One region of the Pseudomonas sp. PDM14 genome, then DNA from elsewhere that is predicted to be linked to it. Evidence: predicted binding sites of a transcription regulator. Region 1 holds the regulator's gene; each other region holds the start of a gene.
The links. Region 1 encodes sigma-54, which starts transcription at its own class of promoters, with help from an activator protein. Its sites were predicted from a motif close to ANTGGCATNNANNTTGCTNT; they were not measured.

Region 1 (3,365 bases):
CTGGACGACAAACAAGGCGTGGCCGTGTATCGCGGCGGCGTCGTCATCACCCAGGGCACCATGAAGATCACCGGCGACACGGTGACCATCACCCAGGACGCCAACGGCGAAGTCGAAGTGTTCACCTCGGTTGGCCGCCCGGCCTACTACGAGCAGAAACCGGCTGCCGACAAGCAGATCGTCAAGGCATACGGCCTGACCATCCAGTATTTCGCCAGCAACGAGCGCATCGTGCTGATCGACCAGGCCAAGGTGATTCAGGAAGGCAACACCTTCGAAGGCGAGAAGATCGTCTATGACACCCAGCGCCAGATCGTCAACGCCGGCCGCGCCAATGGCACCTCGGTAAGCACGCCGCGTCCGCGTATCGACATGGTCATCCAGCCGCGCAAGAAAACCGGCCAGCCGGAGCAAGGGCAGTAATGGCAACCCTGAAAGCGCAACACCTGGCGAAGAGCTACAAGGGCCGACAGGTCGTTCGCGACGTCAGCCTGTCCATCGACAGCGGCCAGATCGTCGGCCTGCTCGGCCCCAACGGTGCCGGCAAGACCACCTGTTTCTACATGATCGTCGGCCTGGTACAGGCCGATCAGGGGCGCGTGCTGATCGACGACCTCGACGTCAGCCACCAGCCCATGCACGGTCGCGCACGCGTCGGTATCGGCTACCTGCCGCAGGAAGCCTCGATCTTCCGCAAGCTGTCGGTGGCCGACAACATCATGGCCATCCTGGAAACCCGCAAGGATCTTGACCGCGACGGGCGCAAGGCCGCACTGGAGACCCTGCTGCAGGAATTCCATATCAGCCACATCCGCGACAGCCTGGGCATGAGCCTGTCCGGCGGTGAACGCCGCCGCGTGGAAATTGCCCGCGCCCTGGCGACCGAGCCGAAATTCATCCTGCTCGACGAACCCTTTGCCGGTGTCGACCCGATTTCCGTCGGCGACATCAAGCAGATCATTCATCACCTCAAGGCCAAAGGCATCGGCGTACTGATCACCGATCACAACGTGCGCGAAACGCTCGACATCTGCGAGACCGCCTACATTGTCAACGATGGCCAGCTGATCGCCGAAGGCGACGCCGAGAGCATTCTGGCCAACCAGCTGGTGAAAGAAGTCTACCTCGGACACGAATTCCGCCTCTGACACAGGCACGCGCTTCACTACATGGATGTTGTCAAGCCTAGGCAAAGCCGAAAGTTTTGGGCATATAATTTGCTTATTGGCGGCGCCTCGGCGCCCTGTAGTGAATGGCGCGCTTGCGCCAGCAAATAAGGTGCAAAGCTTCCTGCCATGAAACCCTCGCTAGTCCTCAAGATGGGCCAGCAGCTGACGATGACACCGCAGCTGCAGCAAGCCATTCGCCTACTCCAGCTGTCGACCCTGGACCTGCAACAGGAAATCCAGGAGGCCCTGGAGTCCAATCCCATGCTCGAGCGCCAGGAGGAAGGAGAGGACTTCGACAACTCCGACCCCATGGCCGACGGCAGCGAAGAACAGGTCAACCAACCGGTTCAGGAAGCGATCTACCAGGAAACCAACAGCACCAGCGCCGATTCGATCGAAGACGGCGAGTGGAACGAGCGCATCCCTAACGAGCTGCCGGTCGATACCGCCTGGGAAGACGTCTACCAGACCAGCGCCAGCAGCCTGCCGAGTAACGATGACGACGAGTGGGACTTCACCACCCGCACTTCCGCCGGCGAGAGCCTGCAGACTCACCTGTTGTGGCAACTCAATCTGGCGCCGATGTCGGATACCGACCGCCTGATCGCCGTGACCCTGATCGACTGCATCAACAACCAGGGCTACCTGGAAGAATCGCTCGAGGAAATCGTCGACGCCTTCGATCCTGAAATGGACGTCGAGCTGGACGAAGTGGAGGCGGTGCTGCATCGCATCCAGCAGTTCGAACCCGCGGGTATTGGTGCCCGCGACCTGCGCGAATGCCTGCTGCTGCAACTGCGTCAGTTGCCGGCAAATACGCCCTGGCTGGCCGAGGCCAACCGCCTCGCCGGTGATCACCTCGACCTGCTCGGCAGCCGCGACTACAGCCAGCTGATGCGCCGCATGAAGCTCAAGGAAGACGAGCTGCGACAGGTCATCGAACTGATCCAGAGCCTCAACCCGCGCCCCGGTTCGCAGATCGAGTCCAGCGAGCCGGAATACGTGGTGCCGGACGTGATCGTGCGCAAGCACAACGAGCGCTGGCTGGTCGAGTTGAACCAGGAGTCCGTGCCGCGCCTGCGCGTCAACCCGCAGTACGCCGGCTTCGTGCGTCGCGCCGACTCCAGCGCCGACAACACCTTCATGCGCAACCAGCTGCAGGAGGCCCGCTGGTTCATCAAGAGCCTGCAGAGCCGCAACGAAACCCTGATGAAAGTCGCCACGCAGATCGTCGAGCATCAGCGCGGCTTCCTCGAGTATGGCGACGAGGCGATGAAGCCCCTGGTCCTGCACGACATCGCCGAGGCGGTAGGCATGCATGAGTCGACCATCTCGCGCGTCACCACGCAGAAATTCATGCACACCCCGCGCGGCATTTACGAGTTGAAGTACTTCTTCTCCAGCCACGTCAGCACCTCCGAAGGCGGTGAATGCTCCTCCACCGCGATCCGCGCCATCATCAAGAAACTGGTCGCCGCGGAAAACGCGAAAAAGCCGTTGAGTGACAGCAAGATCGCTGGTTTACTGGAAGCACAGGGCATTCAGGTTGCTCGTCGCACAGTCGCCAAATACCGCGAATCCCTCGGGATAGCGCCTTCGAGCGAACGCAAACGACTGATGTGATGTGGCACTGAGGGAGGGCTTTTGCACAACCGGCCAGGCTGACGACACGCTTCCGCAGCGCGCCCCAGACCTGTTGTGCAAGAGCCCTCTCAGCCAGAGTGTTACGGTGGCAGGCCCGCTAGCCTGTCTCTTACACACGGCAACAAGGAGAAGCGGTATGCAAGTCAACATCAGTGGACATCAACTGGATGTGACCGACGCCCTGCGCGACTATGTCGGCGAGAAACTCAGCCGGCTGGAGCGCCATTTCGACAAGATCACCAATGTGCAGGTGACCCTGGAGGTCGAGAAGCTCAAACAGAAAATCGAAGCGACCCTGCACATCGCCGGAGGCGAAGTGGTCGCCAACGCAGAACACGAAGACATGTATGCGGCGATCGATCTGCTCGCCGACAAACTCGACCGCCAACTGATCAAGCACAAGGAAAAGCAGCTGGGTCGCCTGCAAGGCGCCGCAGCCCGCTGATACCTACCCACACATGATCCGACTCGAAAACATCCTGACCGCCGGCCGTTCCCTCGTGAACGTGCCGGGCGGCAGTAAAAAACGCGTTCTAGAACAGATTGCCAACC
Region 2 (3,365 bases), on a different contig from region 1:
GCCTGATGAGGCGTGAGCGGTGTGTGGCCATTGAGGTGCGCGGCTACTTCCAGCAGATGCTCGACCGCCAGCACGGTCAGGCCCGAAGCCAGGCAGGCTTCCTCGGCATTGGCTCTCGGCACGATCAGCGTGCGCCCGGCGGCGCGAGCGGCCAGGGCGGCGGGTAGTACGCCCTGCACCGAGCGCACGGCGCCGGAGAGCGCCAGCTCACCCAGACATTCCAGTTGTTCGAGGCTGTCGACGGGCACCTGGCCGCTGGCGGCGAGCACGCCGAGGGCGATGGCCAGGTCGAAGCGTCCGCCATCTTTGGGGAGATCGGCTGGCGCCAGGTTAAGGGTGATCCTGCGCGGGGGAAAATCGAACCCGGCGTTGAGGATCGCGCTGCGCACGCGGTCCTTGCTCTCCTTCACCGCGGTTTCCGGCAGGCCGACCAGGGCCATGCTCGGCAGGCCGTTGGCCAGGTGCGCCTCGACTGTCACGGCGGGCGCTTCCACACCCACCTGGGCGCGGCTGTGGACGATGGCTAGGGACATGGATCACTCCTTGATCACATGCCGCCCCGCTGCGGCTTACTCGCTTGGGGGCGGACTCGGTTGGGCTTCCAGCGCGGCGACCTTGGCTTCCAGTGCCTCGAGGCGCGCGCGGGTGCGATTGAGCACGGCCATCTGGCTGTCGAACTCCTCGCGGCTGACCAGATCCAGTTTGCTGAAGGCGCTCTGCAGCAGCGCCTTGAACTGCGCTTCGAACTCGCCGCGGGGCAATGGCGTATCACCGTTGAACAGGCGCGAGGCGTGGCTACTGAGGGCGTCGAGCAGGGCTTTGGGCGGCAACATGGGAAAAATTCCGGCGAACTGAATGCGCGCGCAGTGTAGCACTGCGAGCTGTGCACGGCTGTGCGTGCACCCGCGCACGCTTTTCGCACAGTCGGGGGTTCTTGTGTGCACCGTTTTTGTGCAATGGCGCGGCGGGATTTCTCTCGGCAACTACATTTGCAGGGCTAAGCGCATGAAAAAAGGGCTTTTGTCAGAGCTGGCAAGCTTTCTGCTTAGTTGCCGATGACGCGTGCACCGATGCAGTACCGGTGCGCAGGGTGAGGCGGGGGAGTGCCTTGCCGCATGCGGTTGGTTGGCATCGGACCGGCCGGGGCCATGGCGGCCGATGCGTTTCAAAAGCCAGACACTGCGCTTAGACTTGGGCCGGGTTCGTTTTTCCTGGGGCAAGTCCACCAAATACGGGAGAGAGTTTCATGAAACTAGTCACTGCCATCATCAAGCCGTTCAAATTGGACGACGTGCGCGAGTCGCTGTCCGAGATCGGCGTGCAGGGCATCACCGTGACCGAAGTCAAAGGCTTCGGTCGTCAGAAGGGCCACACCGAGTTGTATCGCGGCGCGGAATACGTGGTTGATTTCCTGCCGAAGGTGAAGATCGACGTAGCGATTGCCGACGACCAGCTGGACCGTGTCATCGAGGCGATCACCAAGGCGGCCAACACCGGCAAGATCGGTGACGGCAAGATCTTCGTAGTCAATCTGGAACAGGCCATCCGCATCCGTACCGGCGAGACCGGCACCGACGCAGTTTAAGCCTCCGAACCCAACACGCCCCAGGAGAAAAACACATGACTCTGCGTAAGATCGCAGGGCTAGGAGCCCTTTTGTCCCTCGTAACCCCTGGCCTGGCCATGGCTGACGAGGTTGTCCTCAACTCCGGCGACACCGCCTGGATGCTGACCGCCACCGCTCTGGTGCTGTTCATGACCATCCCTGGCCTGGCGCTGTTCTACGGCGGCATGGTCCGTTCCAAGAACATCCTTTCGGTGATGATGCAGTGCTTCGCCATCACCGGTCTGATGAGCATTCTGTGGTTCGCCTACGGCTACAGCCTGGCCTTCGACACCACCGGCATGGAGAAGGGTGTTACCAACCTGAACTCCTTCATCGGGACCCTGAACAACGCCTTCCTCACTAACCTGACCAAGGAAAGCCTGATCGCGGCCTTCCCGGAAAGCGTGTTCGTCACCTTCCAGATGACCTTCGCCATCATCACCCCGGCCCTGATCGTCGGTGCCTTCGCCGAGCGCATGAAGTTCTCCGCGATGCTGATCTTCATGACCATCTGGTTCACCATCGTCTACGCCCCCATGTGCCACATGGTCTGGTCCGGCGACGGCGCGTTCCTGTGGGATGAAGGCGTGATCGACTTCGCTGGTGGTACCGTGGTGCACATCAACGCCGGTATCGCTGGCCTGGTTGCCTGCCTGGTGCTGGGCAAGCGCAAAGGCTACCCGACCACCCCGATGGCTCCGCACAACCTGGGTTACACCCTGATTGGTGCTGCCATGCTGTGGGTCGGCTGGTTCGGCTTCAACGCCGGCTCCGCTGCCGCCGCCAACGACACCGCCGGTATGGCCATGCTGGTTACCCAGATCGCCACCGCCGCCGCTGCCCTGTCCTGGATGTTCGCCGAGTGGATCACCCACGGTAAGCCGAGCGCCCTGGGCATCGCTTCCGGTGTGGTTGCCGGTCTGGTCGCCATCACCCCGGCCGCTGGCGCCGTGGGCCCTGTTGGCGCCCTGGTCATCGGTCTGGCTGCAGGCGTGATCTGCTTCTTCTGCGCCACCAGCCTCAAGCGCAAGCTGGGCTACGACGACTCTCTGGACGTCTTCGGCGTGCACTGTGTCGGCGGTATCGTCGGTGCAATCCTGGTGGGTGCCTTCGGTTCCCCGGCGCTGGGCGGCTTCGGCTCCTTCGAGAGCATCGCCAGCCAGCTGTGGATCCAGACTGAAAGCGTGCTGTTCACCATCGTCTACACCACTGTGCTGACCTACATCATCCTCAAGGTTCTGGACCTGGTGATGGGTCTGCGTGTGAACGAAGAATCCGAGGCCGTTGGCCTGGACCTCTCCGAGCACAACGAGCGCGGCTACAACCTGTAAGGCTGTACGCGGTAGTAAAAACGCCCGGTTCGCCGGGCGTTTTCATGTCTGCGCCAACGCCGGCGCAGGGGGCGTAGGTACAAAGGAGTACCCCATGGAAAATGCGACTCTGATTCCCTTGCAGTACGCACTCGACACGTTCTACCTGTTGATCTGTGGTGCCATGGTGATGTGGATGGCGGCTGGTTTCGCCATGCTCGAATCCGGCCTGGTCAGGGCCAAGAACACCGCGGAAATTCTTACCAAGAACATCGTGCTCTATGCGCTGGCATCCCTGTTGTACCTGCTGATTGGTTATCAGCTGATGTATGGCGGTGAGGCCGGCGGGGCAATTCCTTCGTTGGGCTTTCTCATCGGTGATGAGCATGCCGTTGCTGCGGTCGCAGCGGGTGGGGATGATGCGCCAGGCTACTCGAAGCGGGCTGACT
Region 3 (3,365 bases), on a different contig from region 1:
ACAGGTCGTATTCCAGCGGGTGTACGAAGGTACGTACTTTGATTTCTTCTTCGGATTTCAGCTCGATGTAGGCATCGATGAAGTCGTCGGAGAACACGCCGCCCTTGGTCAGGAACGCGCGACCCTTGTCCAGTTCTTCCAGGGCTTCTTTCAGGCTGCCGCACACTTGCGGGATCAGCTTGCCTTCTTCCGGCGGCAGGTCGTACAGGTTCTTGTCCGCTGCGTCGCCAGGGTGGATCTTGTTCTGGATACCGTCCAGACCGGCCATCAGCAGGGCGGCGAAGGCCAGGTACGGGTTGGCAGCCGGATCCGGGAAGCGCGCTTCGATACGGCGGGCTTTCGGGCTCGACACGTAAGGAATACGGATGGAAGCGGAACGGTTACGAGCCGAGTAGGCCAGCATGACCGGCGCTTCGAAGCCCGGGACCAGACGCTTGTAGGAGTTGGTCGACGGGTTGGTGAAGCCGTTCAGGGCCTTACCGTGCTTGATGATGCCGCCGATGAAGTACAGGGCGGTGTCGGACAGGCCGGCATAGCCTTCACCTGCGAAGGTGTTCTTGCCGTCTTTACCGATCGACAGGTGCACGTGCATACCCGAACCGTTGTCGCCGTACAGCGGCTTCGGCATAAAGGTAGCGGTTTTGCCGTAGGCGTCAGCCACGTTGTGCACGCAGTACTTCAGGGTCTGAACTTCGTCAGCCTTGTTGACCAGGGTGTTGAACTTCACGCCAATTTCGTTCTGCCCGGCAGTCGCCACTTCGTGGTGGTGAACTTCGATGACCAGGCCCATTTCTTCCATGGCATTACACATGGCAGTACGGATTTCGTGGTCGTGGTCGCACGGCGGAACCGGGAAGTAGCCACCTTTGACGGCTGGGCGGTGGCCCTTGTTGCCGCCTTCGATGTCGGCGTCGGTGTTCCAGGAGCCTTGTTCGGAGTAGATCTTGAACATGGAACCGGAGATGTCGGACTTGAACTTTACTTCGTCGAAGATGAAGAACTCAGGCTCCGGGCCTACGAATACGGTGTCACCGATACCGGTGGTCTTCAGGTATTCCTCAGCGCGCTTGGCGATGGAGCGCGGGTCGCGGTCGTAGCCTTGCATGGTGCTCGGCTCGATGATGTCGCAGACCAGGATCAGGGTCGGCTCTTCGGTGAACGGGTCCAGCACGGCGGTGTCGTCGACCGGCAGCAGGATCATGTCGGAGGCTTCGATGCCTTTCCAGCCGTGGATGGAGGAGCCGTCGAACATCTTGCCGACTTCGAAGAATTCGTCGTCCAGGGCGTCACGTGCCGGCATGGTCACGTGGTGCTGCTTGCCCTTGGTGTCGGTGAAGCGCAGGTCTACCCACTTCACGTCGTGTTCTTTGATCAGTTGAACAGCTTTAGACATGTTGTCCTCCAGATGGATAAGGCTCGAAGGTGAGCCCTCAAAAGTTCGGTGAAGCCCGGCGGCATAGTCTGCCAGGGCGACCTGCCTCACAAGGGAGCAAATTGCATGCCAGTGCCCCGGAATGGGTGTAAGCCCTGAAAGTCAGGGGCTGCGGGGGCTGCGGCAAATCTCGCGTGCTTTTACTGCGCACTAATGGTGCGGATAAATGCGCGCTCGCACTTATTCGGTGCGTCGCCTGTGCTTTGTATAGTTTTTGGTTAAAGCTTGAGCAATTTCCGCTATAATCCGCGCCCTTCTTTTTTCGGCCGCCTCGTGCACTGCTGTCTCCATGAAACTCATCGTCAAAGTCTTCCCTGAAATCACCATCAAGAGCCGGCCGGTGCGCAAGCATTTCATCCGCCAGCTGGGGAAGAACATCCGCACCGTGCTGCGTGATCTGGATCCCGACCTGCGGGTGGACGGTGTGTGGGACAACCTCGAGGTGGAGACCGCGCTCAGCGAACCCAGAGTGCTGCAGGAGATGATCGCGCGGCTGACCTGCACGCCCGGCATCGCGCACTTCCTGGAAATCAACGAATACCCGCTGGGTGATTTCGACGACGTGCTGGAGAAGTGCAAGCGTCACTACGCCGACCAGCTGCCGGGCAAGATCTTCTCCGTACGCTGCAAGCGCGCCGGCAAGCACAGCTTCAGTTCGATGGACGTCGAACGCTACGTCGGCAGCCAGCTGCGCCAGCAGTGTGGCGCCGCCGGCATCGCCCTGAAGAACCCCGATGTGGAAGTGCGCATCGAGATTCGCGATCAGCGCCTGTTCGTCATTCACCACCAGCACGACGCCATCGGCGGCTATCCGCTGGGCTCGCTGGAGCAGACCCTGGTGCTGATGTCCGGCGGTTTCGACTCCACCGTCGCTGCCTATCAGATGATGCGCCGCGGCCTGCTCACCCACTTCTGCTTCTTCAACCTGGGCGGGCGAGCGCATGAGCTGGGCGTGATGGAAGTCGCCCACTACCTGTGGAAGAAATACGGCAGCTCGCACCGCGTGCTGTTCATCAGCGTGCCGTTCGAGGAAGTGGTCGGCGAAATCCTCGGCAAGGTCGACAACAGCCAGATGGGCGTGGTGCTCAAGCGCATGATGCTGCGTGCCGCGACCCGCATCGCCGAGGACCTGCGCATCGATGCCCTGGTCACCGGCGAGGCGATCTCCCAGGTGTCCAGCCAGACCCTGCCGAACCTCTCGGTGATCGATTCGGCCACCGACATGCTGGTGCTGCGTCCGCTGATCGCCAGCCACAAGCAGGACATCATCGACACCGCCTACGAAATCGGCACCGCCGAGTTCGCCAAGCACATGCCCGAATACTGCGGCGTGATTTCGGTGAACCCGACCACGAAGGCCAAGAAACCGCGCATCGAGCATGAAGAGACCCGCTTCGACATGGCCATCCTCGACCGCGCCCTGGAGCGCGCCACGCGGATGACCGTTGATCGAGTGATCGACGAACTCGGTGAGGACCTTCCGGTCGAGATCGTTGCCGAAGCGATGCCGGGGCAGATCGTCATCGATATTCGTCACCCCGACGACAGCGAAGACGCGCCGCTGGCACTGGCGGGCATCGAGGTCCAGACTCTGCCGTTCTACGCGATCAACAGTCGCTTCAAGGAGCTGGATGCCAACCGCCAGTACCTGCTGTATTGCGACCGAGGCGTGATGAGTCGCCTACATGCTCACCATCTGCTCAGCGAGGGGCATGCCAATGTGCGCGTCTACCGTCCGGGCTAGGTCCACGCGGCTGCTGGCCGAGGTGCGCCGCAAGCGACCTCCAGACCGCATCTCGCGTTAACAGGCTATTCATCCAGGTTGCGTAGACTGCGCAGCCACAGGTTTCAGAATCATCAATCGAGACGACATCCGTGATCGAAAATCTCCGTAACATCGCCATCATCGCCCACGTTGACCATGGCAAAACCA
Region 4 (3,365 bases), on a different contig from region 1:
CGGTGAGGTCCAGACCGCGTTCTTCGGCATGTGCCGGAACGCGCAGCAGGCCGGCTTTCTTCAGGGCGTAGGAAATCAGGAAGCCAGGGATGAAACCCAGTGCCGCCATTACCAGTGCGCCGCCAAGTTGACCGAGGAAGCTGATCTCCGGCATGCCGTTCATGTTCGGGTAGCCAGCGAGGAAGATCCCGCTGATCACCAGGCCGGCGAAGCCACCGAAGCCGTGTACGGCGAAGGCGCCGACCGCGTCGTCCAGTTTGAGCTTGAGCAGCAGGTTGTTGACCAGCGGCGCAGCGGCGGCAACGCCCATGCCGATCAGGTAGGCCAGTCCGGGGTGGTAGAGGTCCAGACCGGGTGCCACGGAGATGATCCCGACCAGGCCACCGGACATCATCCAGTAGGGTTCGCGGGTGGTCAGGTAAGCGCCGATCAGGCCGCCGGCAAAGCCCATCAGGGTGTTGAAGGCGAAGGCGGAGAGGGTGGTCGGCTGGCCGTAGATGTTGATCCACTGGGCGCCGGAGCTATAGATGATGCAGCCGCCGAGGAAACCGAAGAAGCCGACGATGATCATCATCAGGCCCACCACGCTCATTGGCATGCTGTGGCCGACGATGGCGTTGGCGCTGCCATCCGGGTTGAAGCGACCGATGCGCGCGCCGAGGTTGATCAGCACGCCGAGGGCGAAGAAGCCGGCAATCATGTGCACGCAACCCGCTGCGCCGACGTCATGGAAGCCCCATTTGACGGTGAGCCAGCCTTCCGGGTGCCAGCCCCAAGAGGCAGCGAGCAGCCAGATGCACGACCCGAGGATGATGGTCATGACGATGAAGGCGCTCATCCGGGCGCGTTCGATGATCGCGCCGGAAAGGATCGAGCCGGTGGTGGCGGCGAACAGCGCGAAGGCGCCCCAGAAGATGCCGGTGGCATTGTCCTGGATGTTCGGCCCCATGGACTGGCTCCACGGCATGGCGCCCATCAGGGCATCCATGCGCGGCACGAGGCCGTCAGGGAAGGCGTTGTAGATGGCCCAGCCGAAGAGGAAGAAGGTTGGCACGATGAAGCCGAAGGCCAGGATGTTCTTGACCCCGGCAGCGAGGGCGTTCTTCAGGCGGGATGCGCCGATCTCGTAGGAGAGGAAGCCGGCGTGGATCATGATCATGAGAGCGATGCACCACCAGTAGAATATTTCCATATTCAAGGTGTTGGTCATCTCTATCAGAGCCTGCAGCTCTTCCAGAGTCGGTGTTTTCTGTTCTTCCATCACTCAATCCTCGATGCGTTCGTTGGAATAGCTTTGGTGGCAGATCGAGACGTCCAGGTAGCCGAAGGCTTTTATTTCTAGTTATAAAAAGTTCCCTTGGGGAAAGGCAAAGCTTGTGCCAGATCGGTGATTTTTCCTGTCTGGTGCGTGGTTTTCTGCTCCTTTCCCCGCGTTGCGTGGGCGCGTGCCGGGTTGATGCCCGTTCACGCAGGGGCGCGGAGCGTCTTGCGGGGCCGCTTTGCGCACTCTGGCGACGGCGCGATGGGCGCCGCGCTCCACGCGAAGGGGCAGCAACTCGAAAAACGCCCCGTTTCTGTTCAAACCACACCGCCGCGCTTGAATTTGGGTCGCCCGGTTCAGTTCTGCTGCAGCATCGACTGGATCTGCAACACCGACTCCTGGGTACGCCGCGCCAGGTTGCGCACCTCGTCGGCGACCACGGCGAAACCGCGGCCCTGCTCGCCGGCCCGTGCCGCTTCGATGGCGGCGTTGAGGGCGAGCAGGTTGGTCTGTTCGGCGATGCCCTTGATCACGCCCGCGACCTGGGCGATCTGCCCGTAGGTGGACTGGATGCCGGCCTGTTCGCGCTGGTGCAGCTCGGCGGCGGCCTTCTCGTCGCTGATCTCGCGCACTGCACCGGTGACGTGCAGCAGCACGCCTTTTTCGTCGTGCAGACAACGCCCGCGTTCGCGAAACCACACCTCGCCACGGGTCTTGTGGCGCATGCGGTACTCCACGGCGTAGGAGCCATCACCATTGCGGTCCGCCATCGAGGCACCGAACACCTGCATGACGTTCTTCAGGTCGTCCGGGTTGACCACGGCGAAGTAGCTGTCCCAGCCGTCGGGAAACTCCTTGGCGCTGTAGCCGATCAGCGCGCGGAATTGCTCGGACCAGCGAATCAGGTTCTGCGCGTGGTCGGGGTCGCCAGCGACCACGTTCATGTCCCAGCAGCCTTCGGTCAGGGTGCGCTTGGTCAGCTCCCAGACGCGGCGCTCGGCCTGCCATTGCTGGCGTTCGGCGTGCAGCTCGGCGAGCTGGCGCTGGGTGTCGAGCAGCTCGCTCTGCAGCTCGCTGCACTGGCCGTCCTGCTGCTGCAGGCGTTGTTGCAGCTGCGCGTATTCCGCGGCGCTGCAGGGCGCTGGCGGTGTGCTTTCGGCGCTGCGGCGGATGTGCTGCAGGGTTTCGCAGTGCCGCTGCAGGCGCCCGAGGCTGTCGAGCAGATGCCCCTGGCGCTGCAGGTGCGGCTGAGCCTGCACGTCCAGCGGCTGATCGGCGAGCAGCTGGTCGAGCAGGTGACTGAGTTCATTGGCCAGGTTTCGGGACGCATTGCTGAACCACATCGGCCGTTACTCCTCGGCAAGGGTGTGAGCGTTGCCTAGCAATTCTCCTTCCATATGCAAAGCCGGCAATGATAAGGCAGACCGTAGGGTGCAGGTGGAATGCTGTCGTAGGGTGCGCCGCGCGCACCGCAGGGCATTGGCACGTGGCTGGCCGGTGCGCACAGCGCACCCTGCGTCGGGCTCAGGAGCGGACCCGGCTCTTGTCCGGGTCATAGGCCACGGTGCCGCTGGTCACAGTGGCGCCGATGCGCTTCTGCTGGCCGTCGAGCTTGCCGATTTCCAGGCGTGTGCCGGGCTCGCAGTAGCCGACATCGAGCCGGCACAGGGCGATGTTCTTGCCCAGCACGGGCGAGCGCGTGGCGCTGGTGATCACGCCGACCTGGGCGCGGCCGTCGTGCACGCAGTCGCCGTGGTGCGCCGGCTCGTTGCCGTCCAGTTCCAGGCCGACCAGCTTGTGCTGCGGGCTGGCGTTGCGCCGCAGCAGGGCATCGCGACCGATGAAGGCGTCCTGCTTGCTCTTCAGTGGCACACAGAAGCCGATGCCGGCCTCGTACGGGTCGGTCTGGTCGCTGAATTCGTAGCCGGCGAAGATCAAGCCGGCCTCGATGCGCAATGTATCCAGGGCGTGCAGGCCGAGCGGCACCAGGCCGAGCGGCTCGCCGAGCTGCCAGAGGCGGGTCCAGACCTTCATCGCGTCATCGGGGTGGCACCAGACCTCGTAGCCCAGTTCGCCGGTATAGCCGGTGCGAGAGACCATCAGC

Region 2: a site for sigma-54 is predicted at 1,029-1,048, ahead of glnK (P-II family nitrogen regulator). Genes of this name have one in related genera too.
Region 3: a site for sigma-54 is predicted at 1,487-1,506, ahead of glnA (glutamate--ammonia ligase). Genes of this name have one in related genera too.
Region 4: a site for sigma-54 is predicted at 1,365-1,384, ahead of IB229_RS00435 (ammonium transporter). Genes of this name have one in related genera too.

What each region holds. Positions count from the first base shown of each region.
Region 1 is NZ_JACVAQ010000003.1:307,986-311,350, reverse strand. It holds gene lptA (lipopolysaccharide transport periplasmic protein LptA) at 1-423, shown strand, start outside; gene lptB (LPS export ABC transporter ATP-binding protein) at 423-1,148, shown strand; gene IB229_RS21060 (RNA polymerase factor sigma-54) at 1,296-2,792, shown strand; gene hpf (ribosome hibernation-promoting factor, HPF/YfiA family) at 2,950-3,258, shown strand; gene ptsN (PTS IIA-like nitrogen regulatory protein PtsN) at 3,272-3,365, shown strand, end outside.
Region 2 is NZ_JACVAQ010000001.1:1,890,779-1,894,143, reverse strand. It holds gene IB229_RS08955 (YifB family Mg chelatase-like AAA ATPase) at 1-533, opposite strand, end outside; gene IB229_RS08950 (accessory factor UbiK family protein) at 570-833, opposite strand; gene glnK (P-II family nitrogen regulator) at 1,247-1,585, shown strand; gene IB229_RS08940 (ammonium transporter) at 1,621-2,937, shown strand; gene amt (ammonium transporter) at 3,032-3,365, shown strand, end outside.
Region 3 is NZ_JACVAQ010000001.1:2,492,982-2,496,346, forward strand. It holds gene glnA (glutamate--ammonia ligase) at 1-1,393, opposite strand, end outside; gene thiI (tRNA uracil 4-sulfurtransferase ThiI) at 1,722-3,176, shown strand; gene typA (translational GTPase TypA) at 3,308-3,365, shown strand, end outside.
Region 4 is NZ_JACVAQ010000001.1:116,574-119,938, reverse strand. It holds gene IB229_RS00435 (ammonium transporter) at 1-1,261, opposite strand, end outside; partial or broken gene IB229_RS22145 (PAS domain-containing methyl-accepting chemotaxis protein) at 1,630-2,205, opposite strand; gene IB229_RS00425 (DUF1989 domain-containing protein) at 2,786-3,365, opposite strand, start outside.